DNA from 2 places in the Streptomyces sp. CNB091 genome. Region 1 is predicted to be linked to the other one. Evidence: riboswitches for the same ligand, from Rfam matches in the RefSeq annotation. Region 1 holds a riboswitch; the other holds the start of a gene.
What was found. Region 1 has a riboswitch for cyclic di-AMP ahead of D581_RS0110025 (M23 family metallopeptidase). Riboswitches for the same ligand answer to the same signal wherever they lie in the genome.
Positions count from the first base shown of each region.

Region 1 (7,043 bases):
TGGGAGCCGTACGCCGAGCAGATGCTGGAGGTGCTCACCGCGCACCCCCGCTTCGCGAACACCGCGGCCGACGGCGGATACGCCCCGCGCCCCGCGTTCCGGCCGCTCACCCGCTTCGAGGGGCAGGGTCTGGACAAGGGGCACGTCGTCCACGACCTGCTGTTCGCCCGCGTCTGACACACCGTGTGCGGTCACGTCCTGGCCGGATGCGCCGTCGCCGGGTGTCAGTGCTCCTCGTTAGGGTCGAGAGGTGTCCGACCCCTCCGTGCAGCATCAGCAGGCGCGACCCGCCGTCCCGGTCCTCCATGAGCGGCGGCTCGACGAGGTCCTGGGCGCCGCACCGGAGCGCGGCCGAGCGCGCTATCGGCCGCGCCGCGTCGGCATGGTGTGGCGCAGCAAGGTGTTCCGCGCCGGGGCCGTGATCGTGGCGCTCGTGCTGTGCGGGCTGGTGATCCTCGCCCTCGTCCGCGAACAGACCGGCCCGGAGGGGTTCCTGGTCGGCCTCGGTCTGGCGGTGCTGCCGGTCCCGCTGCTGATGGCGGCGTTCCGCTGGCTGGACCGGGTCGAGCCGGGCCCCTGGCGGAATCTGATCTTCTCCTTCGCCTGGGGCGCCTGCGCCGCCGCACTCGTCGCGATCATCGCCAACTCGTTCGCCACGCGCTGGATAGCCACCGCGACGGCTGATCCGGCGAGCGCCGACACCCTGGGGGCGACGGTGATCGCCCCCGTGGTCGAGGAGAGCGCGAAGGCGGCGGCCGTGCTGCTGATCTTCCTGTTCCGCAGACGGGAGTTCAGCGGGGTGGTGGACGGCGTCGTCGTCGCCGGCTTCACCGCGACGGGCTTCGCGTTCACCGAGAACATCCTCTATCTGGGCAACGCCTTCGGCGAGGACCAGCAGCTGGGCAGCTCCGGGTTCGCCTCGGTGACGGCCGGGACGTTCTTCGTGCGGATCGTGATGTCGCCGTTCGCGCACCCCCTGTTCACGGTCCTCACCGGCCTCGGCTTCGGCTTCGCGGCCGTCAGCGCCCGCCGCCACCGGGTCCGCAGGATCGCCCTGCCGCTGCTCGGGCTGCTGCTGGCGATGGGTCTGCACGCCCTGTGGAACGGTTCGTCGTCCTTCGGCCCGTACGGCTTCTACGCGGTGTACGGGATCGTCATGGTCCCGGCGTTCGGCCTGGTGACCTGGCTGGCGATCTGGTCGCGCCAGCGGGAGCTGCGGGCTCTCGCGGCCGAGCTGCCCGCCTATGCGGCGGCCGGCTGGCTCACCCCCGCCGAGCCGTCGGCGCTCTCCTCCATGCGGGCCCGGGGCATGGCCCGCGACCTGGCCCGCCACTGGCAGCCGGACCGGACGCGGGGCCGGGCGGCGGCCCGCGCGGTCGCGGAGTACGAGTCGTTCGCGACCTCCCTGGCGGGGCTGCGCCGCCGGGCCCGCCACGGCGCGGTGGGCCCGGACTTCGGCGCTCGGGAGCGGGAGTTGCTCCACCACCTCTGGCAGCGCCGGGAGTTCGCGGCCCCGGCCCTCGCCCACGCGGCTCTCCTGACGGCCCGCCCGGGCGCCCACCGCGGCCACCACGGACACCCCATGCCGACGCCGTACGGAAACGGAAACGGAAACGGGTACGGGTACGGGTACGGGCACGGGCACGGGCACGGGCACGGGCACAGCCCCGGCCCCACGCCCGGATACGGGCAGCCGCACGGGCACACACCGGGATACGGCCCCGCCGCCTACCCGCCGCCCCAGCCGTACGGCAGCGCACCACCCAGCCACCGCCGCCCGCCGACGTAACCAGAGCCAGAGCCACGGCCACACCCACGGCTTCGGCCTCCGCGAACGGCGGCGGCGTCCGGCGGCGGCGTCCGGCGGCGGCCAGCTCCGTCAGGCCGACGCCTCGGTGAGCAGGGCGAGTTCGCCGTCGGTCAGCCGCAGGTCGGCGACCGCGACGAGGGCGGGAAGCTGCTCGACCGTACGGGCGGAGGCGATCGGGGCGGCGACGGTCGGCTGTGCGGCCAGCCAGGCGAGGGCGACCGTGGCGATCTCGGCGCCCCGTTCCCCGGCGACCCGGTCGAGAGCGGCGAGCACCTTGAGGCCCTGCTCCGACTCCAGATGGCCGCCCGCCTTTGCGGAGCGGGCGCTCTCCACGTTCGTGCCGGGGCGGTACTTGCCGGTGAGGAAGCCGGAGGCGAGCGCGTAGTACGGGACGGCGGCTAGGCCGGCGCGGGCCGCGGTGTCCTGGAGATCGCCCTCGTAGGTGTCGCGGGAGACCAGGTTGTAGTGCGGCTGGAGCGCGACGTACCGGGCGAGGCCCTCGCGCTCGGAGAAGTCGAGGGAGGCCCGCAGGCGCTCGGGGCTGATGTTGGAAGCGGCGATGTGCCGCACCTTGCCGTCCTTCACCAGTTGGTCGAGGGCGGCGATGATCTCCTCGACCGGGACGGTCTCGTCGTCGAAGTGCGTGTAGTAGAGGTCGATGTGGTCGGTCCCGAGGCGGCGCAGCGACGCCTCGGCCGCGCCCTTGAGGGTGCCGGCGGCCAGGCCGCGGTGGTCGGGGTGGGCGCCGGCCTTGGTGGCGACGACGATGTCGGACCGGTTGGAGCGGGAGGCGAGCCACTTGCCGATGACGGTCTCCGACTCCCCGCCCTCGTTGCCCTCGACCCAGGCCGAGTACGCGTCGGCGGTGTCGATGAAGTTGCCGCCGGCCGCGACGTACGCGTCCAGGACGGCGAAGGACTGGTCCTCGTCCGCCGTCCACCCGAAGACGTTGCCGCCGAGGGCGAGGGGGAAGACCTGGAGGTCGGAGGTGCCGAGAGTGCGCGGAGAAGTCATGTGGAGGTTCAACGGGCCGGGGCGGGGACGGTATTCCGTCGCCCGCCGGACCGTACCCTCCCCGGACCGTACGGTCCCGGACAGACCGGCAGCCCTGACGTCGGGGGGTGTGCGTCAGGGCTGCCGGGGTTGCGGGGCGGTGACGAAGGACGTCAGCCGCGGGGCCGGGAGGTCAGACGTTCAGGCCCTTGCTGTTGAGCCAGGCCATCGGGTCCATCGCGGAACCGCCCGCGGTGCGGACCTCCAGGTGGAGGTGGACACCGGTGACGTTGCCGCTGTCGCCCATGCGGCCGATGGTCTGGCCGGTGGTGACCTTCTGGCCGACGGAGACCTCGATCGAGGACTGGTGGGCGTACCAGATCTCCGTGCCGTCCTCGAGTTCGAGGACCGTGCGGTAGCCGTACGAGCCCGACCAGCCGGCCGACGTGATCGTGCCGCTGTGCACGGCCTTGAGCGGCGCACCGGCCGACCCGGCGAAGTCGAGGCCGGTGTGCTGGCCCGAGGACCAGAGCGCGCCGGACTGACCGTAGGTCGAGCTGATCGTGTACGAGGAGGTGGGGAGGGAGAAGCTGGCGGCGAGCTTGGCGAGCCGCTCGGCCTCCTTCTTCTTCTCCGCCGCTTCCTTCGCCGCCTTCTTCTTCGCGGCGGCCTCGGCCTCGGCCTCGTCCTGCTGCTTCTTGGCCTCGGCGGCGGCGCTCTCGGCCGCTGCCTTCTCGGCGGCGGCCTTGGCCTCGGCGTCGGCACTGGCCTGCTGCTGCTCGGCCTGCTGGAGGATCCGGGCGCGCAGCGCCTCGCCCGCGTCGGTGCCCTGCTCGGCCTCGGCGGTGGTGAGGCCGGCGGTGGTGAGCGGCGCGGAGGCGGCGACCGGGACGGGCTCCGCCTCGTCGGACATCAAAGACCCGACGCCGGGAAGGGACTTGGCGTCGGGGAGGTTGTCCACGATGGAATCGGGAAGAGAGATGGAGACCGGCGCCTTGTCCTGCGCGGTGGCCATGCCGCCGGCACCGACAGCCGCTATGACACCGACCCCGAGGACGGTGGAGCTACGGGCCAGACCACGCTGCTTGGCCACGCGGTGCTTGCCGCGCACGGGACGGATGGACTCCGCGGTGGGGTTCCATTCCTCCCAGGTGCGCTCCTCGCCACCGAAGGTGTCGGCACTGAAGGGTGACGGGGCCTCAGGGGCAGGCTTGTTGGACGCCACGTGGGCGCACTCCTTTCCTTCCTTCTCGCCTACCGGGTTAGCTGACGGGTTCGGAGCAGGAAGGTCTCCTACGGGCCCCTCCGTCTCTCACGAGACGCAGGCGTCCGATTCACCCCATGTAGGTGGTTCCCCGGTTCCCTTGCGGAATTCGGCGCTCGCGCGCGGCGCCGTCTCTGACGACGGCTGTGACGACCGCGCTGCGTTATCGAACGTTAATAGACGGACGGGCCCTATTCCAAGCTGTTCCTGTTGATCATTAACGAACATGGCGGGGATGTACGGGTGACAACCGGGCGCAATCGGGCGACTTGACCACCGCTCAGCCACACCACTTTTTCTGACGGTGTGTCAAATGTTATGCGGAGCGGTGCCCCTCGATTACGCACCGTGTCATCGCTCGGCGTCGTCGCCCGGCGTCATGATCCCGGCGTCATCGTCCGGCGTCATCGTCCGGCGTCGTCGACCCGGCCCACGATCTTCACCGTCGTCCGGGGCACGGGCTGCCCCTCCGCCGGCCGGCCGACCGCGATGAGCGCCATGTCGTCCGTGGTCCGCCCGCCGGTGTGCAGCCGTACGTCGTCCGTCAGCGCCGACAACAGCTCCTCCGGGCCGGGGAAGATCCGGCCGCGCAGCCGGGCCGCCGGATCGTAGAAGACCCCGTTCGGGTCCCGCGCCTCGGACAGGCCGTCCGTGAAGGCGAGGAGCGTCGCCCCGGCGGGCATCGCCCACTCGTCGGACCGGTCCGGCCACACCCCCAGGTCCATCCCCAGCGGCATGGCGGGCACCGAGGGCGCCAGCACCTCCAGGGCGCCGTCGGCGTGCAGCAGGATCGGCTCGGGGTGACCGCGGTTGACGATGCGCAACGAGGCCGAACCGGGCGGGATCTCGGCCAGCACGGCGGTGATGAACCCCTCCATCGCGTCCAGCCCGTACCGCCGCGTCCCCTCCCGGGCCAGCGCCCGCTCCAGCCGCTGCGCGACGCCCTCCAGCGAACGCTCCTGCTCGGCCGCCTCCCGGAACGCCCCGATGATCACCGCCACCGCCTCGACGGCGTCCAGCCCCTTGCCGCGTACGTCGCCGACGACCAGGCGCACTCCGTACGGGGTGTCCGCGACGGCGAACAGGTCGCCGCCCACGAACTCGTCCGCCTGGGCCGCCTCGTACCGCGCGGCCACCTGGAGTCCGCCGATCCGCTCGGCCGGGGTCGGCAGCACGGCCCGCATGGCGGTCTCCGCGATGACCCGGGCCGAGGCCAGCTGCTCGTTGCCGCGCCGCACGACGCCGTTGATGACGAGGGCCAGCACCGAGGCCGTGAGCACGGTGATCAGCTCGATGATCGGGACCACCTGGGTGGTCGTCCCGTCGGAGAGCCGCATCGCGATGACGGAGAGGACCGCGGCGATCCCCGTACGGACGGTCCGGGACTTCGAGAAGAACGGCGCGGCGATCAGCGGGGCCGCGACGAACAGCGGAACAGCGGTGAAGTTGGGCGGAGTCAGCGAGTCGAGCACCAGCCCGCCGAGGATCAGCAGGGCAGGCAGCAGCCGGACCAACCGCCCGGTGCGCCGCCCGTCGGACGTCAGCTGCCCCTCGCGGGACCCGAACACCACCCGGCCCACGGCGTCGAAACTCCCCGCCGTGGCACTGCGCCGTTCGTCGGCCATCCCCACCTGTGCACTCCTGCCCGGTCCACCCACGGCTGCGGACGGTACCGCGCCCCGCCCAGGCTTCCCGGAGCCGCGCCGAGCGGCTACTCCGCATCGGCCGAATAGGGGGAAGGCGGGCGGAGGTCCGGCCTTCCGTAGTCAGTCGGAGAGCCGGTGTTCCGCGTATACCGTCAGTGCGTCCCGTACGAAGGCGGCGGTGCCGTCCCCGTAGCGATCGTAGTTCTTTCCGAAGCGGGGGTCGGCGACATACATCTCGCCGAGCCCGATCACGTACGAACGGCTGGGCGCCTTGGCCGAGGACAGCCAGGCGCAGTGCCGCCGCGCGAGGTCCTGCGCCTCCGCCCCGTCGGCGGCGAGCCCCGACTCCCTGGCCCGGCCCCAGGCGCGCGCGATGGCCTCGTGCTCGTCCTGGAACGCCTTCTTCCGCTCGTCCCCGAGCGACCGCCACCAGCGGTCGCCCTCCTCGTACGCGTCCCGGCCCCAGCGCTCGGTGACTTCCTGCTCGTGGGCCTCGTGATCGAATCCGTCGAACACTTCATCGGCCATGAGTTCCATCCCCTCCTGTGTCTTGTGGAGAGTGGTCCGCACCGAGGCGATCTGCCGCCCGATGCGCGTCTGCTCCTGTTCGAGCAGCCGCAGATGCGCCCGCAGCGCCACCGCCGTGTCCCGCTGCCCCGCGAGCACGTCCTTGATGGCGGGCAGCGAGAGACCGAGCTCCCGCAGCAGCAGGATGCGCTGCAGCCGGACGAGGGCGTCCTGGTCGTAGTAGCGGTAGCCGTTGCTCCCGATCCGGCTCGGCGTGAGGAGACCGACGTCTCCGTAATGCCGGAGCGTGCGGCTCGTGGTGCCGGCCTGTCGGGCGATTTCCTGAATGGACCACTCCATGCCGGAAACGCTAGATCTTTACGCTGCGTCAAGGTCAAGCCGCACCATCACGGCGCCAGAAAAACGACTCGGGCCCGGCACGCTGTGCGTGCCGGGCCCGGGCCTTCAGTAGCGGGGACAGGATTTGAACCTGCGACCTCTGGGTTATGAGCCCAGCGAGCTACCGAGCTGCTCCACCCCGCGTCGGTAAACACAACTCTACGGCATTCCCGGCACGACTCTGACCAATTACGGCGGAGCTCCTCCGGGGTGGGGCCCGGGGCACCGCCCTCGGGGGGATCCACCATGGCTTTTGCCCTGTTCCGCATGGGATCTTTGCGTCAGTCCACAGCCGACCGGGTCGCTGGGACAGGCGGAGCGGCGGGGGTGCTCTCGCCATCGGAGAAGAGGGTGACGTGGTGCGGGACGGAACAGGCGTGACGGACGGGATACGGGGCGGTCGGCCGGGGCGAGGGCTGACGTG
Region 1 covers NZ_KB898994.1:16,852-23,894, forward strand. Annotated here, with positions in the region: gene trmB (tRNA (guanosine(46)-N7)-methyltransferase TrmB) at 1-177, shown strand, start outside; gene D581_RS0110015 (PrsW family intramembrane metalloprotease) at 251-1,789, shown strand; gene D581_RS0110020 (aldo/keto reductase) at 1,880-2,824, opposite strand; gene D581_RS0110025 (M23 family metallopeptidase) at 2,997-4,028, opposite strand; cyclic di-AMP (ydaO/yuaA leader) riboswitch at 4,040-4,192, opposite strand; gene D581_RS0110030 (PP2C family protein-serine/threonine phosphatase) at 4,472-5,692, opposite strand; gene D581_RS0110035 (MerR family transcriptional regulator) at 5,834-6,580, opposite strand; tRNA gene D581_RS0110040 (tRNA-Met) at 6,690-6,763, opposite strand; gene D581_RS0110045 (CPBP family glutamic-type intramembrane protease) at 6,997-7,043, shown strand, end outside.

Region 2 (7,043 bases), on a different contig from region 1:
GGTGACCCGGCCGGTGGCCCTGATCCGGTCGAGGTAGGTCTTCTGGAGCGATTTCTTGCCGTAGTTGTTGCCGTAGAGGATCTCGGCGTCCAGGGCCGACTTGGGGACGGTCCCGGCCGCCTCCTGCTTCATGTAGTCCCAGTCGTAGACGGCGGGGACGAAGAGGAACGGGAAGCCGGAGCGCTGGGCGTGTTTCCGGCCGACCCGGGCGTACTGGTAGCAGTCGACGCTGTCGAACCATGCGGGGTCGATGGTGGTGACGCCCAGTCCGCTGTTGGCGCGCGGGTAGTAGGTGCTGTACATCTCCTCGGCGTTCACCGTGGGGAGGATCGCGCCGAAGTTCTCCCGGCGTGGGGTGACGGCCATACCGCCGTTGACCAGGGACCCGCCGCCTACGCCGCGGCCCTGGTAGACGGTGATGCCGGCGAACTCCTCGGCGTCCAGGATGCCGGTGTAGCGGTTGACGTGCCTGTCGATGGGGAAGCCGAGGAAGTTGCTCAGCGGCTGCTTGGTCCGGGTCCGCAGCCAGAAGGAACGGTCGTCGGGCCTGGTGGTGTTGGCGAAGATCTTGCCGTCCGCGCCCGGCGTGTCCCAGGCCATGCCCATCTCGACCATATGGACGTCGACGCCGGCCTGGGCGAGCCGGAGGGCGGCCACGGAGCCGCCGTATCCGGTGCCGACGACCAGCACCGGCACTCGGGCCCCGGAGCCGATCGGCGCTGCTGCCGCCCGGACTCCCGCCCACGCCGGTGCGGAGTGCCCGGCGATCACCGCAGCACCCAGAAGAGAACCTGTTCCAGAAATGAATCTTCGACGCGAGACACCCTTGGTCTCGCCATCCCGCATGGTGGTGTCGCTCATGTGACACACCTCACTCTCGACAGAGTGCAACAGGTTCTACTGTCGATGGGGTGGTAAGTCACTAGAAACTTCGGGGTAACTTCCCGGTACGCCCGAGGGGCCCCGGACCAGGAGGATGCTGTTGGCCGACAGCATCCATGAGGTCCGGGGCCCCTCGGCATTGGGCGCGCAGGGATCAGTAGGCGCCGAAGACGTTGTCGATCGAGCCGTACCGGTCCGCCGCGTAGTTGCACGCGGCCGTGATGTTGGCGACCGGGTCGTAGCTGTCGGTCGAGGTGCCGGGCACGTGGTAGGCCTGGAAGGTCGGGTCGATGACCTGGAGCAGCCCCTTGGACGGGGTGCCCTTGACCGCGTTGGAGTCCCAGTTGTTGATCGCGGCCGGGTTGCCCGAGGACTCGCGCATGATGTTGCGGTGGATCCCCTCGTAGGTGCCGGGGATGCCCTGCTCGGCCATGACCGCCAGCGACTCCTTGATCCAGCCGTCGAGGTCGTTCGTGTACGTGACGGCCTTCTCGGCGGCCGGAGCGGCCTTTGCCACGGGAGCGGCGTCGACGCGCTCCGAACGGTCGGCACGGTCCGCTTCGGCACCACGTGCGGCGGACGGGGAAGCCTTGGCGGCCTTGTCCGCCTTACCGCCCGAAGAGGCCGCGGCCTTGACTCCGAGACTCAGCTTGATACCGGGCTGAATAAGATCGGGATTCTCTCCGATGATCTTCCGGTTGCCTTCGTACAGCTTCTCCCAGCCGCCGCTGATGGAGTATTCGCGGGCGATCTTGGAAAGCGTTTCACCGGCCGTCACGGAATGCTGGGCGGGCGCGGCCTGCACGGCGGAATTCGCCTGGGGCATCGAGGCGGGCGCCACGGCCTGCTGCGGCGCCGCGGCGGGCGCGGGGGCGGCGAAGGCACTGGTGGCGCCGATCACCGGGAGGGCGAGGACGGCTCCACCGGCGGTCACGGCGGCGAGGCCGCGGCGCAGCGAGGTGGACGGGGAACGACGGTGCTTACCCTGTGCGGGCATGGGGGATTTCCTCTCCGGCGCCTGCGAGGTGAGCTGTCGGGTTCAGACGGGAGATGTCTGGCCGCACGCTCGTGCGACTTCACCCCAAGCCGTTCCGGTTATGGATCGGCGACTTACCTGGGTCCCCCGCTCCTGCCGTGCGTGAGTGGGTTTCGGATTCCCGGACGGCGGCAGGATTCGGCGTTCCATCCGGATTGACGGTGACCGTAGGCGAGAAACGTCGAACAGAACAAGCCCCGCATTCCGGATTCCCTTTTTCACGCAAGATCGAAAGGCGGAATCGCCGGATCGGGCCACTCCGTCACGTCGTCAACTTTCTTCGCACAGAAGGGAACCGATGCTTCCACTTCCGCGTCCGTCCGTCTCGGACGTGACGCTCACCACTCCCTCGCGGTGATGGCGAAAATGAGGCCACGGAAATGCCCCAGCAGCCCCAATAGGCCGCTTATCGATCAAAATGCCCAAAAGAAACAAATCGCCCATACCGGCACGAGAAAACGGGCCAATCGGACACTCTAGGCAGGGCCGATCGAAGGGCCCGCGGGGCGATCGCTTACGGTGTGCGGTGGAGACTAGTAAGCCAACCCTTACCTCCGACGTACGCTGTACCTGCCCGCGTTCGCCCGCCCTGAAGGATCACCACGCCATGACACGCCCCGTCCGCGTCGCCATTGTCGGAGCCGGCCCCGCCGGTATCTACGCTGCGGACGCGCTGCTCAAATCCGAGGTCTGCCAGGACCCGGGGGTCTCCATCGACCTCTTCGAGCGCATGCCCGCGCCCTTCGGCCTCATCCGTTACGGCGTGGCCCCCGACCACCCGCGGATCAAGGGCATCGTCAAGGCGCTGCACCAGGTGCTGGACAAGCCCCAGATCCGGCTCTTCGGAAACGTCAGCTACCCGCACGACATCGGCCTGGACGACCTGCGGTCGTTCTACGACGCGGTGATCTTCTCCACCGGCGCCGAGGCCGACCGGGCGCTCGACGTCCCCGGCATCCAGCTGGACGGCTCCTACGGCGCGGCCGAGTTCGTCTCCTGGTACGACGGGCACCCCGAGGTCCCGCGCACCTGGCCGCTCACCGCGGAGAAGGTCGCCGTGCTCGGCGTCGGGAACGTGGCCCTGGACGTGGCCCGCGTCCTGGCCAAGACGGCGGACGAGCTGCTGCCCACCGAGATCCCGGACAACGTGTACCAGGGCCTCAAGGAGAACAAGGCGCTGGAGGTACACGTGTTCGGGCGGCGTGGCCCCGCACAGGCCAAGTTCAGCCCGATGGAGCTGCGGGAGCTGGACCACTCCCCCAACATCGAGGTCATCGTCAACCCCGAGGACATCGAGTACGACGAGGGCTCCATCGCGACCCGCCGGGAGAACAAGCAGGCCAACATGGTCGCGCAGACCCTGGAGAACTGGGCGATCCGCGATGTCGGCGACCGCCCGCACAAGCTGTTCCTGCACTTCTTCGAGTCCCCGGTCGAGATCCTCGGCGAGGACGGCAAGGTCGTGGCGCTGCGCACCGAGCGCACCGAGCTGGACGGCACCGGCAACGTCCGGGGCACCGGTCGGTTCACGGACTGGGACATGCAGAGCGTCTACCGTGCCGTCGGCTACTACTCGGAGGAGCTGCCCAAGCTCCCCTTCGACGTGGCCTCCGGCACCGTGCCGCACGAGGCGGGACGCGTCATCGCCGGCGACGAGCACATGGCCTCGGTCTACGTCACGGGCTGGATCAAGCGCGGTCCGATCGGTCTGATCGGACACACCAAGGGCGACGCGAACGAGACGGTCGCCTGCGTCCTGGAGGACCGGGCGGCCGGCCGGCTGCCGGAGCCGGCCACGCCCGCTCCGGAGGCCGTCGAGGCCTTCCTGGCGGACCGCGGCGTCCGCTACACGACCTGGGAGGGCTGGCACAAGCTGGACGCCCACGAGCAGGCGCTGGGCGCGGCCCAGGGCCGTGAGCGGATCAAGGTCGTGGAGCGCGAGGGGATGCTGGAGGCCTCCGGCGCCTTCGCGCCGGCAGAGCCGCCGGCCGACGCCTGATCAACGCCTCAGCAGCGCCTGACCGGCAGGACGACTCTCAGGGGGCCGGATCCGGTGCGCCCGCCGTGGGCCCCGGGTCCGGCCTCCTGAACGTGCGCCACAGGTCGGGACCGGGCGCCCGGTCCTCCCGGGGCCGGCGGACCTCCGGGGCCCCGGCCCACCGGGCGGCGAGCAGGATCGCGATGTCGTCGGGGCGGTCGGTGGCCGCCCTGGCCTCTCCGATGACCTGGTCGGCCGTCTCGGCCAGGGGGACCGCGCCGATGCGTTCGACGGTGGCGCGCAGCCGCTCGATCCCCTCGTCGATGTCCGTCCCGGGGCGCTCGATCAGCCCGTCCGTGAACAGGGCGAGCATCGCGCCCGGTTCGAGGCGCATCTCCGTGACCGGATAGGCCGCCTGCCCGTCGATCCCGAGCACGATGCCGCCGGGCAGGTCCAGCACTTCCGTCCGGCCGTCAGCCCGCCGCAGCACGGGCTGCGGATGCCCCGCCCGTACGGCGCGGGCCACTCCGGTCACCGGGTCCAGCGCGATGTAGCAGCAGCTCGCGAACTGTCCCGGGTCGAGGTCGATGAGCAGCCGGTTCGTCCCGCTCATCACCTCCTGGGGATCGTGCTTGCTCAGCGCGAACGCCCGTACCGCACTGCGCAGTTGCCCCATGGTCGCGGCGGCGGAGACACCGTGTCCCTGTACGTCGCCGATGATCAGGGCGAGTTCGTGGCCGGTCTCGATGACGTCGTACCAGTCGCCGCCCACGTCCATGCCCTGGGTGCCGGAGAGGTAGCGCCCCAGGGTGTCCACCCCGTCCACCTCGGGCAGCCGGTGCGGCAGCAGGGCGTTCTGGAGTCCGCGGGCGAGGGCCGACTCGCTGTCGTAGCGCCGGGCGCGCTTCAGGGCCTGGGCGATGAGTCCGGCCAGTGCCGTCAGGACCGTGCGTTCCTCCGGGCTGAAGCCGCGAGGGCGGTCGAACCCGAGGATGCAGGAGCCGACGGGCCGCCCCGAGGCGATCAGCGGCAGGAACGCGCGGGCCCCGACGTCCGCGTCGATCGGAATGCCCGGGTAGGCCTCGGCCAGGCGCTGCATGGACTCGAAGAACATCGGGCGGCCCGTGGTCAGGGTCTCCACCCCGGGAATGCTGACGTCGAGCTCGACCCCTTCGAAACGGTCGAGGAAGCCCTTCGGGAACCCCGTCTCGAAGGCCAGATGGAGATGGCCCTCGTCCAGGAGGTAGATGGCGAGCCGGCGGCCGCCGAACGCGGGCAGCAGCTCCTCCGTGACCACCTCGGAGACCTGACGTGCCGTGACCGCCTCGGTCAGCGCGATGGCGAGGGCCACCGGCCGGTACAGCGCCGAGGAGCGGTCGGCGGTCGAGCCGATGCCGAGGCCGGGCGCGGTGACCGAGCCCGGGGCGTAGTCCGGCCGGTCGGTCTCCTGGAGGACGACGCTCACCCCGTCGTGGCCCGGGTACAGGGAGACCGACAGCCAGCGCGAGGGCGGGCGGCGGGCGAGGAAGTGGACGGGCTCGTCGGCCATCAGGGCGGCCCGGTAGTGGTCCTCGTAGGCCTCGTGCCCGAACCACGGCAGGGCCTGCCACACGACGTGGCCCACGAGCTCCTCCCTGGAGTGGCCGAGCAGCTCCTCGGCGAGGCCGTTCGCGTAGGTGATCCGGCCCAGCCGGTCGAGGGAGAGGACGCCGCGCGGCAGCCGGTCGGCGGCTTCCGCCACGACGGGCCCCGCGCCGAGGTCGACCAGGAAGCCGCTCAGACGGCTGGCGGACGCATCGCCGACCGGGTGCGTCCAGCGCCCGGACAGCTCCAGCAGATGGGACCGGCCGTCGGGGCCGCGCAGCCGCATCCGCCGGACGACCGGTTCGGCCGACTCCACCGTCTGGCGGGCCAGCGCCCACAGCCCGTACACGTCCTCCGGGACGAGCCGTTCGGCGAGCGCGTCCACGGTGCCCGGGAAGGCGGCGGGCTCGAAGCCGAGGATCGAGCAGAGTTCGTCGTCGGCGGCGACCTGCCCGGAGTGCAGGTCCCAGTCGAAGCGGCCGACGCGGACCGGGGGCGTGGTGGCGGCGGGCAGTTGCACGGGGACCGGCTCGGTCTCCCATACGCAGTCGACGCCCCGTTGGTCCAGATCGGTGAGCGCGTCACCGAGTCGGTGGCCCAGGCGGTGCAGCCGGTCGCCGTCGGCGGGGGCCACCGGCTGCCCCGGCGTGGAGGCCCGCAGGATCACCAGCACGCCCAGGCTCCCCCGGGGTCCGGTGATCGGCACCCACAGCGAACCGAACGGGAACGGCAGTCCGGCCATCAGCTGCGGGAACCGGCGCATCGCCTCCTCCGCGTCGGAGAGCAGCACGGGCCGGCCCGAGCGGTAGGCCTCGGACAGCGGGAAGGGCCGGTTCACCTGCATCCGCCACCAGGGCCGGAACAGCGGTCCCGGCAGTCCGGCGAGCACCGCGAGCCGCAGGAGCCCGGGCGTCCGACTGCGGAGGTAGACGCCGCCCGCGTGGCCGTCGCTCGACTCGACGGCGCTGACTAGGGCCTGCGCGAGTACGAGGGACAGTTCGTCGGGCACTCGGCCACCCTCGTGTCCCCCGGCCGCGGCCCCATTTCCGGCGGGCGGGGGATGCCGGGGCGTTCCGTGCCGGGTCACACAGCCAGCATGCTCCCGGTGCCGGGTACCCCGCACCTCCGGCGACCGGCCGCCCCCCGACGGCCGGTCGTCGGACGCGGCCTCAGTACAGCTTGGCGACGGCGGTGCGGGTCGTGTTCCTGAAGCCCTCCAGCGGTGCGCCGTCGAGTTCGCCCAGCTGCCCCCACTCGACGACGGTCACGGCCCTGCCGTCGCGGCCCACGGAGTAGAGCCCGATGTCGGTGGAGCCGACCTCCGGGTAGGACGTGTCGATGCTGTAGACGTGCGCGCCCTCCTCGATGTCGACACGGCCGTGGTAGAGTGCCTCCCCCTCCAGGCCGGGGTCCTGCTCCTTCAGCCGGTCGAGGCAGGTCTCCAGGGCGCTGCGCAGCTCGGCGGCGAGCGCCTTGGCCCGGGCGGTGGTGGTGGCGACCGTGATGGTCTGGCGGGCGCCGGTGTCCAGTTCGGTGCGGAAGTCCCGGTGGCGGGTGCCTGAC
Region 2 covers NZ_KB898990.1:821,811-828,853, reverse strand. Annotated here, with positions in the region: gene D581_RS0103550 (GMC oxidoreductase) at 1-861, opposite strand, end outside; gene D581_RS0103545 (LysM peptidoglycan-binding domain-containing protein) at 1,037-1,879, opposite strand; cyclic di-AMP (ydaO/yuaA leader) riboswitch at 1,883-2,037, opposite strand; gene D581_RS0103540 (FAD-dependent oxidoreductase) at 2,526-3,917, shown strand; gene D581_RS0103535 (SpoIIE family protein phosphatase) at 3,955-6,489, opposite strand; gene D581_RS0103530 (hypothetical protein) at 6,650-7,043, opposite strand, start outside.
Region 2: another riboswitch for cyclic di-AMP. It lies ahead of D581_RS0103545 (LysM peptidoglycan-binding domain-containing protein); the one in region 1 lies ahead of D581_RS0110025 (M23 family metallopeptidase).